DNA from 3 places in the Pseudomonas sp. P116 genome. Region 1 is predicted to be linked to each of the others. Evidence: predicted binding sites of a transcription regulator. Region 1 holds the regulator's gene; each other region holds the start of a gene.
What was found. Region 1 encodes FliA, which starts transcription of late flagellar genes. Its sites were predicted from a motif close to CTAAAGTTTNNNNNNNNNNNGCCGNTAA; they were not measured.

Region 1 (4,222 bases):
AACTTCAAAATCCAAGGCTGGATAGCAAATCGTCCACATCGTCCTGACCGGACACAACGTCTTCTCGTTTATCGGCATGAATCTGCGGACCTTCACCCTGCGAGAGATGTTTTTGTGGATCTTTTTCAGCGAGCATCGCCGCACGGTCATGTTCGATGCCCGCAAAGCGGTCCACCTGACTGGCCATGAGCACGAGTTTGAGCAAATTGCTTTCGACTTCGGTGACCAGTTGGGTCACACGCTTGATCACCTGACCGGTGAGGTCCTGATAATCCTGAGCCAGCAGGATGTCGTTCAGATTGCTCGACACCGCACGGTTGCCCGTGGTGCTGCGTGACAGAAAACCGTCGACCCGGCGCGCCAGTTCACGGAACTCTTCAGCCCCGACTTCACGACGCATGAAACGACCCCAATCGGTACTCAAGGCCTGGGCTTCCTCAGCCAGACCATTGACCACCGGCGTGGCGTTTTCCACCAGATCCATGGTGCGGTTGGCCGCGGCTTCCGTCAGCTTGACCACATAGCCCAGGCGTTCGGTGGCGTCGGTAATTTGCGACACTTCCTCGGCCTGCGGCATGTTCGGATCAATCTGGAAATTGACGATCGCACTGTGCAGTTCACGTGTGAGCTTGCCAACTTCCTGGTACAGGCCACGGTCACGGGTCTGATTGAGCTCATGGATCAATTGCACAGCGTCGCCGAACCTGCCCTTTTCAAGGCTTTCGACCAGTTCGACCGCATGTTTTTTCAGGGTCGATTCAAAATCGCCCTGTGAAGATTCGTTGTGGTCCATAGCTCCCCCGTGGCGCAGTTTCTCAACCGATGCGTTCGAAAATCTTCTCGATTTTGTCTTTCAACGCCTGGGCCGTGAAGGGTTTCACCACATAGCCGTTTACACCGGCCTGGGCTGCTTCAATGATCTGTTCGCGCTTGGCTTCAGCGGTCACCATCAGCACTGGCAGGTGCTTGAGTTTTTCATCGGCGCGCACGTGACGCAGCAGGTCGATACCGGTCATGCCCGGCATGTTCCAGTCCGTTACCAGAAAGTCGATGCTGCCGCTGTTGAGAACCGGAATGGCGGTAATGCCATCGTCAGCCTCGACGGTGTTGGTGAACCCCAGATCGCGCAGCAGGTTCTTGATGATCCGCCGCATCGTTGAGAAGTCATCAACGATGAGGATTTTCATGTTCTTGTCCAATTCGACCTCCAAGCAGTCTTAAACGCGCCCAGCACCTGGACGCGCCATTTCATTCAATCCGGCGTAACACTCAAAGACTGTCTGGAGCACAACAGAGCAAGACCGGTGCCGTTCATCACCGCACCAGCCTCGTTCGCAGTGTCCCCACACTGCCTTCAGCGCGCTCGCCACTCCCCCAAACGCCCCCGCAAACGGGCCGCGCACTGGCTGTGTAACTGGCTGACCCGCGATTCACTGACGCCAAGGACTTCACCGATCTCCTTGAGGTTCAGCTCTTCGTCGTAGTACAGCGCCAACACCAGTCGCTCACGCTCCGGCAAATTGGCAATCGCGTCCGCCAGCGCTGCCTGGAAGCGTTCATCTTCCAGATCGCGTGACGGCTCAAGATGAGCACTCGCGCCATCCTCGTGCAGCCCTTCGTGTTCGCCGTCCTGCAACAGGTCGTCGAAACTGAACAGGCGGCTGCCCAAGGTGTCATTCAAAATCCCGTAATAATCATCGAGACTCAATTGGAGTTCGGCCGCAACTTCGTGATCTTTAGCATCACGGCCGGTTTTAGCTTCAATCGAGCGAATTGCGTCGCTGACCATACGGGTATTGCGGTGAACCGAGCGTGGCGCCCAGTCCCCTTTGCGCACTTCGTCGAGCATCGCGCCGCGGATTCGAATGCCCGCGTACGTTTCGAAACTGGCGCCTTTGCTGGCGTCATATTTGGTCGAGACTTCGAGCAGGCCGATCATCCCGGCCTGGATCAGGTCTTCGACCTGCACACTCGCCGGCAACCGTGCCAGCAAGTGATAGGCAATGCGTTTGACCAGTGGCGCGTAACGCTCGATCAACTCGTACTGCGCATCACGTGCCGACTTCTTGTAGTAGTTCATACCGCTTGCGGTCATATGACAGGCCCTGCCGTTTGCTGCACGAGGCGCTCGACGAAGAATTCAAGGTGGCCGCGCGGGTTGGCAGGCAGCGGCCAGGTATCGACCTTCTGTGCAATTGCCTTGAACGCCAGGGCGCACTTGGAGCGCGGAAAGGCTTCATAGACCGCACGTTGTTTCTGCACGGCCTTGCGCACGCTTTCGTCGTAAGGCACGGCGCCGACGTATTGTAGGGCTACGTCAAGGAAGCGATCCGTGACCTTGGTCAACTTGGCGAACAGGTTGCGCCCTTCCTGCGGGCTCTGCGCCATGTTGGCGAGGACGCGGAAGCGGTTCATGCCGTAATCGCGGTTGAGCAACTTGATCAGCGCGTAAGCGTCAGTGATCGAAGTCGGCTCGTCGCAAACCACCAGCAACACTTCTTGCGCGGCGCGTACGAAACTGACTACCGAGTCACCAATACCCGCAGCGGTGTCGATCACCAGTACGTCGAGATTGTCGCCGATGTCGCTGAACGCCTGAATCAGACCGGCATGCTGAGCCGGGCTCAGATGCACCATGCTCTGAGTGCCCGATGCGGCAGGCACGATGCGAATTCCGCCCGGGCCTTGCAACAGCACGTCGCGCAACTCGCAGCGGCCTTCGATCACGTCGGCCAAGGTGCGTTTGGGCGTCAGGCCCAACAGAACGTCGACGTTCGCCAGCCCCAGATCGGCGTCCAGCAGCATGACCCGACGGCCAAGCTCTGCCAGCGCCAGAGACAAGTTCACTGACACGTTAGTCTTGCCGACGCCACCTTTGCCGCCGGTCACCGCGATCACCTGTACGGGATGCATGCTGCCCATGTTATTTCTTTACCTTGTCTTGCATAGACGGAGGCCACATTACTGGCTGCGCGTTCACAAACGGAACAATGCATGGCAGACCATCGATGTAGGTACAAAAACGGTTCATGATTACCTCAGCCTACCTGCTTGGTCGGGCTGTGATAGATATCAGCGAACATGTCAGCCATGGCTTCTTCGCTGGGTTCTTCCTGCATTTGCACGCTGACGGCGCGGCTGACCAGTTGATGACGGCGCGGCAGATGCAAATCATCCGGAATCCGTGGGCCATCGGTCAGATACGCGACCGGCAATTCATGACTGATCGCCAGGCTCAACACTTCGCCGAGGCTGGCCGTTTCATCCAGTTTAGTCAGGATGCACCCGGCGAGCCCGCAACGCTTGTAACTGTGATAAGCGGCGGTTAGAACCTGTTTCTGGCTGGTGGTTGCCAGCACGAGATAATTTTTTGAACGGATGCCACGCCCGGCCAGGCTCTCGAGCTGCATACGCAGTGCCGGATCGCTGGCCTGCAGGCCGGCGGTATCGATCAGCACCACGCGTTTGCGCAGCAGCGGGTCCAGGGCCTGCACCAGCGACTGACCCGGATCGACGTGCGTTACCGGCACGTTGAGAATCCGGCCCAGGGTCTTCAGTTGTTCCTGCGCGCCGATGCGGAAGCTGTCCATGCTCACCAGCGCGACATTCTGCGCGCCGTACTTGAGCACGTAACGGGCAGCAAGCTTGGCCAGCGTGGTGGTCTTGCCCATGCCGGCAGGGCCGACCATGGCAATCACACCGCCCTCTTCCAGCGGCTCGACTTCCGGTACGGCAATCATCCGCGCCAGGTGCGCCAGCAGCATGCGCCAGGCCTGACGCGGTTCTTCGATATCCGTGATCATCGCCAGCAGGTCGCGCGACAACGGGCCGGACAGGCCAATCCGTTGCAGACGGCGATACAGGTTGGCTTGCGCTGGGCGGCTGCCTTGCAGCTGATTCCAGGCGAGGGTGCCAAGCTGAACTTCCATCAGCTCGCGCAGGCTATTCAATTCAAAACGCATCGAGTCCAGTGCGCGCGGATCAATCCCGCCGGACGATTGCGCAGGTGCCGGGGCCGGACGCGCCGGGGCCGCATAAGTCGGCTCGCTCAACGGTTCGGCAGCGGTCAGCGGCAGGCCGGCCGTCATTGGCAAACCGGCGAACAGCTGGCGATTGGTGTCGCCGTCGGCTTCGCCACGCAGGCTCAATTCGGCCTGGGCGGTGACGATGCGCGACTGGGTCTTGCGCAGCTCGTCTTCGAGTTCCATGTTCGGAACCCGTG
Region 2 (4,222 bases), on a different contig from region 1:
TAGCAGGCTCCAGCCGAATCATCCGCTTCATCTTCCACTCGAACGCCAGCGTCAGACTGACCGCCGCACACGCCAGCCCCACCGCCAAACCCCACCAGACACCTGTCGGCCCCCAGTTCAGGTGGAACGCCATCCACCACGCCGCCGGCGCACCGATCAGCCAATAGCAGCCGAGTCCGACCAGGAACGTGGTCTTCGCATCCTTGAGCCCACGAATGCAGCCCATGGCAATCGTCTGCGTACCGTCGAACAGCTCGAACCACGCCGCTACCGCCAGCAGGCTCACCGCCAGTTGGATCACCTCGGCAAATGCCGGATCGTTATGGTCGAGAAACAAACCGATCAACTGATTCGGCAGCAGCCAGAACACCATCGCAAAACCCAACATCGCCACTGCGCCGAAGACGATCCCGACTCGCCCGGACATTCGCGCATCGACCAATTGCCCAGCGCCGTAATGCTGACCGACACGCATGGTGATGGCGTACGACATCCCCGCCGGCACCATGAATGCCACCGACACGATCTGCAAAGCAATCTGATGGGCGCCCAGTTGCGTACTGCCCATGGTGCCCATGCACAGCGCGGCGAAGGCGAACAACCCGACTTCCACCGCGTAGGTGCCGCCAATCGGCAGACCGAGGCGCCACAGCTCCTTGAGGTATTGCCGATTAGGCCGCGACAGCCCTGCGCGCAACGGATAAGCGTCGTACGCCGGATGCCGATGAATATGCCAGGCCAAGGCCAGCGCCATGCAGTTGGCAACGATCGCCGTGACCAGGCCGATGCCCATCAAGCCCAGTTTCGGCAGGCCGAACATGCCGGTGATCAGCGCGTAATTGAGCAGGAAGTTGGCCACGGTGCCGATCAGGCTGATGACCATGACCGGCGTCGCCCGGCCGATGGCACTGGTGAAGCCGCGCAGGGCCATGAAGCTCAGGTAGCCGGGCAGGGCGAACGGCAGGGCAATCAGGAATTGCCCGGCGGCATTGACGTTGGTTTCAGTCTGGCCGAACAGCAGCAACACCGGTTTCAGATTCCACAACAGCAGCCCTGCGGCGAGCGCCATCAGCCACGCCAGCCACAACCCGGCCTGGGTCAGGCGTGCGGCGCCAATGATGTCGCCGGCGCCCTTGCGGATCGCAACCAGTGTGCCGACCGCCGCAATCACGCCAATGCAGAAAATCGACACGAACGAGTAAGTAGCCGCGCCAAGGCCACCGCCGGCCAGCGCTTCGGGGCTCAGGCGCGCCATCATCAAAGTGTCGGTCAGCACCATCAACATGTGCGCCAACTGTGAGGCAATCAACGGCCCCGCCAGCCGCAGAATGGCCCAGAGTTCTGTACGCACAGGATGTTGCATGGTCATCACCCGTCATTAATAGAGGGAACAAGAGAGCGTCGATTCTCGGCGCTTGGAAGGGATTGCACAAAGGGATAAAAAGGATGGGTGGCATGATTAAAACTCATCCTGAAAAGATTCTGTTAAGTTGGCCGCATCCCGCTACAGGAGCTTTATGCATGTCCCGTCGACTTCCTCCGTTGTATGCCCTGCGCGCATTTGAAGCGGCGGCGAGGGATAGCTCATTCACTCGCGCAGCCGAAGAGCTGTCGATCACCCAGAGTGCGGTGAGTCGGCACATTCGAACGCTTGAGGATCATTTCGCCTGTCGACTGTTTCATCGCAGCGGACGCAATTTGCAACTAACCGAAGCGGCGCGCCTGCTGTTGCCGGGCATTCGCGAAGGCTTCACAGCGCTGGAGCGCGCCTGCAACACCTTGCGCGCCGAGGACGACATCCTGCGCATGAAGGCGCCGTCGACCCTGACCATGCGCTGGTTGCTGGCGCGCCTGAGCCGCTTCCGGCATTTGCAGCCGGGTAACGAAGTGCAGTTGACCAGTGCGTGGATGGACGTCGACTCGGTGGACTTTAACGATGAGCCGTTCGATTGCGCGGTGTTGCTCAGCGACGGCCATTTCCCGCCGGACTGGGAGACCAGCCTGTTGTTTCCCGAAGAACTGATCCCCGTTGGCGCGCCAAACCTGCTGCACGATCAACCTTGGGACGTGGCCCGACTGGCTGCTGCCGAGTTGCTCCATCCGACCCCGGATCGCCGCGATTGGCGCAGTTGGCTGGAGCACATGGGTTTGGCCGACCAGGTGTCGCTCAAGGGCGGACAGGTGTTCGATACGCTGGAGTTGGGGATGATCGCCGCAGCGCGCGGTTACGGCGTGTCGATGGGCGATTTGTTGATGGTGGCCGAAGATGTGGCGCAAGGCCGCTTGAGCCTGCCGTGGCCGACGGCTGTCGCCAGCGGCCTGAATTACTACCTGGTGTGGCCCAAAACCCGTCCGGGAGGTGAACGTTTGCGTCGTCTCAGCGACTTCCTGCAAGGCGAGGTCCGCGCCATGGAACTGCCGGCAGTCGCGCGCTTGAGCTGAAACGTTAGAGCCGTCACAATGCCGGCCTTGTGCCATAACCCCGCTTTTCGCTCAAGTATTCGGTTTTACCGCCGACTACGAGCAGGTGGAACTGTCGTGCCGGTTTCACGATTCACCCCCATTATTAAAAAATTTCCGAGCATGGCTGCGATCAAGGAGGATCCGGTAGCTCGGCCAGGAGCTGTCCATGTCTCAACCTCGCGCTCGGATCGCCTCGCAGCTGGGCCTCGCGCTCGCTGTGATACTGGCGATTGTCATCAGCGGCAGTACAGTTTTTGCTCTGCGTTCGCTCGATACTGCCAACCTCGCCACCCGTGAAGAGCATTTGGCCAGTGAGGCGCGGCTGCTGGCCGACCAATTGAGCACCTTCCACGGCACGTTGCGTGAAAGCACTCAGCGCTTGAGCGGGTTGTTCGAGAAACGCTTCATCGCCGGTTTGAGCATTCACCCGAGTGAGCCGGTAACGGTTGCCGGTACCCAGACCCCGGGTCTGCACCTGGGCAGCGAAGTGTTGAACAACAACTTCATGGAAGTCGACGAGTTCACACAAATGACCGCGGGCGTTGCCACACTGTTTGTGCGCAGCGGCGAAGACTTCGTGCGGGTCAGCACCTCCCTGACCAAACAGGATGGCAGCCGCGCCATCGGCACCTTGCTCGATCATGCGCATCCGGCCTATGCGAAGCTGATGGCGGGGCAAAGCTACGTCGGCCGGGCGTTGCTCTTTGATCGTTCTTACATGACCCAGTACACCCCGGTGCGCGATGGCAGCGGCAAGGTGATTGCGGTGCTGTTCGTCGGTTTCGATTACACCGACGCGCAGAACGCGCAGTTCGACAACCTCAAGCGCTTCCGCATCGGTCAGACCGGTTCGTTGGCCCTGCTGGATGAACAGAACAAATGGCTGGTTGCGCCAGCAGGTGTGCAAGCCCTGGATCAAGCGATCCCGGTGATCGGCGGCATGTCCAAAACGCCGGGCAAAGGCCATTTCTGGAGCGACAAGTCTGAAGACTTCTACAGCGTTTCGGTGCCCTTCGACGGCGGGCCGTGGGCGGTAGTGGCGAGCATGCCGAAAACCGAGATTCGTGCAGTGACCTGGAGTGTAGGCACGCAATTGGCCATTGGCAGTTTGCTGGCGATGTTGCTGGCGGTTGGCTCTGTGGTTTGGTTGCTGCGCAGCAAATTGGCGCCGTTGGGTGACCTGGTACGTCAGGCCGAGGCCTTGGGTGCGGGTGATCTGAGCGTGCGTCTGAACGTGTCGAGTAACGATGAAATCGGTCAGCTGTCTCGCGCTTTCAATCAGATGAGCCAGGCACTGTCGACCATGGTCGAGCACATCCGCCGCGCCTCGGAAGAGGTCAACAGTCGTGCCCAGGCGCTGTCCGGTTTGTCCGGCGGCGCGTACGAAGGCATGGAGCAGCAGTCCGGCGAAATCACCAGCATGGCCGGCGCGGTTGAAGAGTTCAGCGCGACGTCGCTGGACATCGCCGACAACATGGGGGCGACCCAGCGCCTGGCGCAGGAAAATGCTCAGCAGACGCAGATCGGACGCAGCTCGATGGAAGAAGCTTCTTCTTCTCTGGAGCAAATTGCCGGCGCCCTGAACAGTACCGCGACAGTGATCAATACACTCGGCCAGCGCTCCCAGGAAATTGGCGGCATCGTTGGCGTGATTACCTCGATTGCCGAACAGACCAACCTGCTGGCACTCAACGCTGCGATTGAAGCGGCCCGTGCCGGTGAACAAGGTCGCGGCTTCGCCGTGGTGGCTGATGAAGTG
Region 3 (4,222 bases), on a different contig from region 1:
CCCAGCTCACCGAACAACGCTTCCAGATCGGCTTTCGCCGGCATCAGGCCCGGTGCTGGCGGTTGGCCGAGCTGGGTGCGTTTCGGATCGACAAAGCGTGCGCCGGGCAGATGACCTTCGGCATAGCGGGCGGGACTGGTCAGGTCCACCAGGATGAGTTCGCTGGCATCGAGGCGAGAGAGCAGGTCGCTCGGTTCGATAACGAGCGGCAAGCCAGAGAAGTCAGACATGTGAGGTCTCCAGAGCACAAAGGGGGGGATTGTAGCGCAGCCTCATCGGCCACGGCTGCTAAAGCTGTGCAGGGCTTTTTCGATGCACTGCGCGGTTTTGCCAAAGGCTTGCACGGTGATATCGGCGAACGGCCCGCCGCCCTGATCGGCGACGACGATCATGATCACCCGACCGTTATTGACCAGTGAACGCAGGAACAGATGCTCGCCACGGAACAACGTGCGCAGACCCGCCGGCAACAACGCGGAGAATTGCGCGTTGTTCTCTGGATTGATCCGCACCTGTGCCTGCTGCGCGAGCAGTCGTTGCAGGACCTTGCTCTGGCTGACGACGAAATTCAGCGCCGCAGCTTCTTTCGGCAGGCCAACGGTTTGATGCACGCGCAAGTTCGACTGCGTGCGATCAGCCATCAGGATCATCACCCGCCGCATGCCGCTGGCCACCAGCGCGTCGCGGGCGGCGACGGTCAGGCTCATGGCATTGGTGAAGCGACTCGGCTCGGCCAGCAGTTCGGCGCATTGCCGGCGCCACTGGGTCAAATCTTCGGCATTGGGCGCCGCCGCAGGCAGCATGCCAGCGGGCAGGCGACGCGTACCCCACGGCCACAGCAACGACACGGCCGGGTGCCACAGGTCAGGCATCGCATGCTGACGCGCACTGTTGGCGGCTTGCTGGTGCAGCTGTTGTTGCACCTCGTCCATCGAAATCTGTAGATAAAGACTGGTCAGGTACTGCCAGCGCTCGCTGTGCGGGCTGTCCCACGCCTGCTGCGCCGACAGCGCCAGGCCGTTGGCCAGCAACACGGTATTGGCTGGCTGATTGAGCCATCGGCGCAGGGTCGGGTCCTCATCGAGTCGGTTTTGCTGGCGCAGCGGATGCTCGCTGTCGCGGGCGATGCGCAACACTTTGACCAGTTCTCGGTGCTCGCTGAGCAACAGTTTATAGCCCTGTTGCACCCAGATTGGCAGGTGCCAGACGGCCACCAGTGCTTGCGCGATTGCCAGCAGACGCACGCCAAACAATTGCTTCTCGACGGTGCGTGCCGATTCGCCCTTGTGGATCACCCGCAGCTCCCACTCTTCAAGCAATTGCGGGTAAGTCAGCGCCAGCGGCCACAGCGGCGAGAGGAACAACAGGCTACCCCAATGAATGTCCTGCCACAGCCGCGCCAGGCGACTGGCAAAAAAACCGTTGGCCTGTTGCGTGGCGTGCTGGCTGATCATTTGCAGTTGGCGCAGGGCCTTGGGGATCTGCATCTGCGGAACGGCGGGCAGGCGCGCGAGCAATTCTTCGGTGCGGGCGAGGCCGAGGCGATTGATCGCCACTTCGAGATTTTCTGCCGGCGTGGCCATGTTGCCGTGGGTGTGACGATTGGCCTCACGGATGATGCTCAAGGCCAGCGCCGGGCTGTCTTGCATCAGGTCGGCGATGTCGCGAAGCGAGCTGCGATTGTCGCGGATCGCGCGGCAGACCTTGTCGTGCGCCTCCTGCGGTACGGGCAGTAGAACGCTGTCGAGCAGTTTTACCCAGCCGTCGAGTGTGGTCGGTTGTGCGTGTGGGACGTTCGTTTCATTAGCCATGTCTGGACAAGATCTTCACTGACTGTAGACGCGCCCGGCATGGGCTAAATTGGCTTTTCGCCTGAACTGGCTATAGTCTGGCGCAGTTTTGCCGATAAGTAGAAGAAGAGATTTTTTAACTTCCGAATATGACCTTGAACCCGACTTAAATAAGTACTTTCTACCTATGGCTAAAATTATCGGCATCATCGTCGTATTCGCGAGCGTGCTCGGCGGATACGTGCTCTCCCACGGCAAAATTGCCGCCCTGATCCAGCCTTTCGAGGTGTTGATCATCGGCGGTGCTGCACTGGGCGCTTTTCTCCAGGCGAACCCCAGCTACATGACGATGCACGTGCTCAAGAAATCCCTGAGCATGTTCAGTTCGCGCTTCACCCACACTTTCTATCTGGAAGTGCTGGGGCTGATCTACGAGATCCTCAACAAGAGCCGCCGCGAAGGCATGATGGCCATCGAGGGCGACATCGAAGATGCCGCCGCGAGCCCGATCTTCGCCAAGTACCCGGCGGTGCTTAAAGATGAACGCATGACCGCGTTTATCTGCGACTACCTGCGCATCATGTCCTCCGGCAACATGGCTCCGCACGAGCTGGAAGGCCTGTTCGACATGGAGCTGTACAGCCTCAAGGAAGACCTCGAGCACCCATCCCACGCGGTGAACGGCATTGCCGACGCCATGCCGGGTTTCGGTATCGTTGCGGCGGTACTCGGTATCGTGGTGACCATGGCCTCCCTGGGTGAAGGCGATCAGAAATCCATCGGCCTGCACGTTGGTGCGGCACTGGTCGGTACCTTCTTCGGTATTCTCGCCGCCTACGGCTTCTTCGGTCCGTTGGCGCATTCCCTGGCCCACGATGCCAAGGAAGAGCTGAACGTGTATGAAGCCATTAAAGCTTCGCTGGTGGCTTCCGCTTCCGGCATGCCGCCATCGCTGGCGGTGGAGTTCGGTCGCAAGGTTCTGTACCCGGCCCACCGTCCAAGCTTTGCCGAGCTCGAACAAGCGGTTCGCGGTCGCTAAGTCATGGAAAATAATCAGCCGATTATCATCAAGCGCGTCAAGCGCATAGCCGGCGGGCACCACGGCGGGGCATGGAAAATCGCCTTCGCCGACTTCGCCACGGCGATGATGGCGTTCTTCCTGGTGCTGTGGCTGCTGTCCACTGCAACGCCGGAGCAGAAGATTGCTATCGCCGGTTACTTCAAAGACCCGGTCGGCTTCTCCGAAAGCGGCACGCCATACATCATCGATCTGGGCGGTACGCCGACGCTGGCGCCGGAGAACACCCTTAACCCCGAGGTGAAGTCCCAGCCGCAACCGGACAAGGTCACCGTCGACACCGAGCAAGTCGAAGGCATGGCCGAAATGGTCGAGAAAGAACGCCTGGAACTGTTGCTGCAAGAACTGCAGAACAAGGTCGACGAGAACCCGCAACTGCAGAAATTCAAGGACCAGATCCTCTTCGAGATCACGCCGAACGGCTTGCGCATCCAGATCATGGACGCCGAGAACCGGCCGATGTTCGACTCGGGTTCTGCGCGCCTGAAGCCGTACTTTGAAGACATCCTGCTAGCCATGGCCGACACCATCAAAGCGGTGCCGAACAAGATCAGCATCAGCGGCCACACCGATGCCAAGCCGTATATCGGTACCGGCGATTACGGCAACTGGGAGCTTTCAGCCAACCGCGCCAACGCTGCACGGCGTGCGCTGATCGCGGGCAGTTATCCCGACGCGCAAGTGGCGCGGGTGGTCGGTTACGCTTCGTCGGCACTGTTCGACAAGGAAAAACCGTTCAACCCGGTCAACCGTCGCATCGATATCGTGGTGCTGACCAAAAAGGCTCAGGCGGCCATCGAAGGTGCGCAAGGCCCCGACGCTGCGAAGCCGGCCGAACAAGGTCAGAACGGTGCCGCGCCGGCAACCCCGGTCGACCCGAACGCCTTGCCGGCGGATCAGCAACCGGTGCCTGCCCACGAGCTGCGCGAACGGCTGAACCTGTTCGACGACGCCGCGCCCAAACCGGCTGAGCCGGGGAGTGCGGCGCCAGTGCCGACAGCGCCAACAGCGCCACCGGCCACTGCACCGGCCCCCGCGCCGAAGCAGTGATTCACAAAAAAGCCGCGAGATGATCGCGGCTTTTTTGTGTCTGTCGGTTTGTGCTTCGCTGTGTTCGTTGGATCTTTCCCCCTCACCCCAGCCCTCTCCCCCCAGGGGGCGAGGGGGAAAGGGAGCCGATCTTCATGCGGTTCAAAACCTGAGTTCGACTCGGTCTTTCACGTCGGCGTAACTCGAACATCCGCCTCGGTCAGTCCCTCTCCCTCCGGGAGAGGGTTAGGGAGGGGCATCAAGGGTGACGATGTTTCAGAACCCGCGCCGAATCCGGTTCTTCAGTTGTTCGTGGAACATGTCG

Region 2: a site for FliA is predicted at 2,493-2,520, ahead of ICA15_RS12475 (methyl-accepting chemotaxis protein). Genes of this name have one in related genera too.
Region 3: a site for FliA is predicted at 1,882-1,909, ahead of motA (flagellar motor stator protein MotA). Genes of this name have one in related genera too.

What each region holds. Positions count from the first base shown of each region.
Region 1 is NZ_JACVHB010000001.1:750,265-754,486, forward strand. Features, by position in the region: gene ICA15_RS03725 (protein phosphatase CheZ) at 5-793, opposite strand; gene ICA15_RS03730 (chemotaxis response regulator CheY) at 816-1,187, opposite strand; gene fliA (RNA polymerase sigma factor FliA) at 1,355-2,095, opposite strand; gene fleN (flagellar synthesis regulator FleN) at 2,092-2,922, opposite strand; gene flhF (flagellar biosynthesis protein FlhF) at 3,039-4,222, opposite strand, start outside.
Region 2 is NZ_JACVHB010000003.1:440,256-444,477, reverse strand. Features, by position in the region: gene ICA15_RS12485 (NorM family multidrug efflux MATE transporter) at 1-1,363, opposite strand, end outside; gene ICA15_RS12480 (LysR substrate-binding domain-containing protein) at 1,522-2,442, shown strand; gene ICA15_RS12475 (methyl-accepting chemotaxis protein) at 2,630-4,222, shown strand, end outside.
Region 3 is NZ_JACVHB010000005.1:207,283-211,504, reverse strand. Features, by position in the region: gene rhdA (rhodanese-like domain-containing protein) at 1-230, opposite strand, end outside; gene ICA15_RS18365 (HDOD domain-containing protein) at 273-1,811, opposite strand; gene motA (flagellar motor stator protein MotA) at 1,978-2,829, shown strand; gene motB (flagellar motor protein MotB) at 2,833-3,918, shown strand; gene ICA15_RS18350 (toll/interleukin-1 receptor domain-containing protein) at 4,174-4,222, opposite strand, start outside.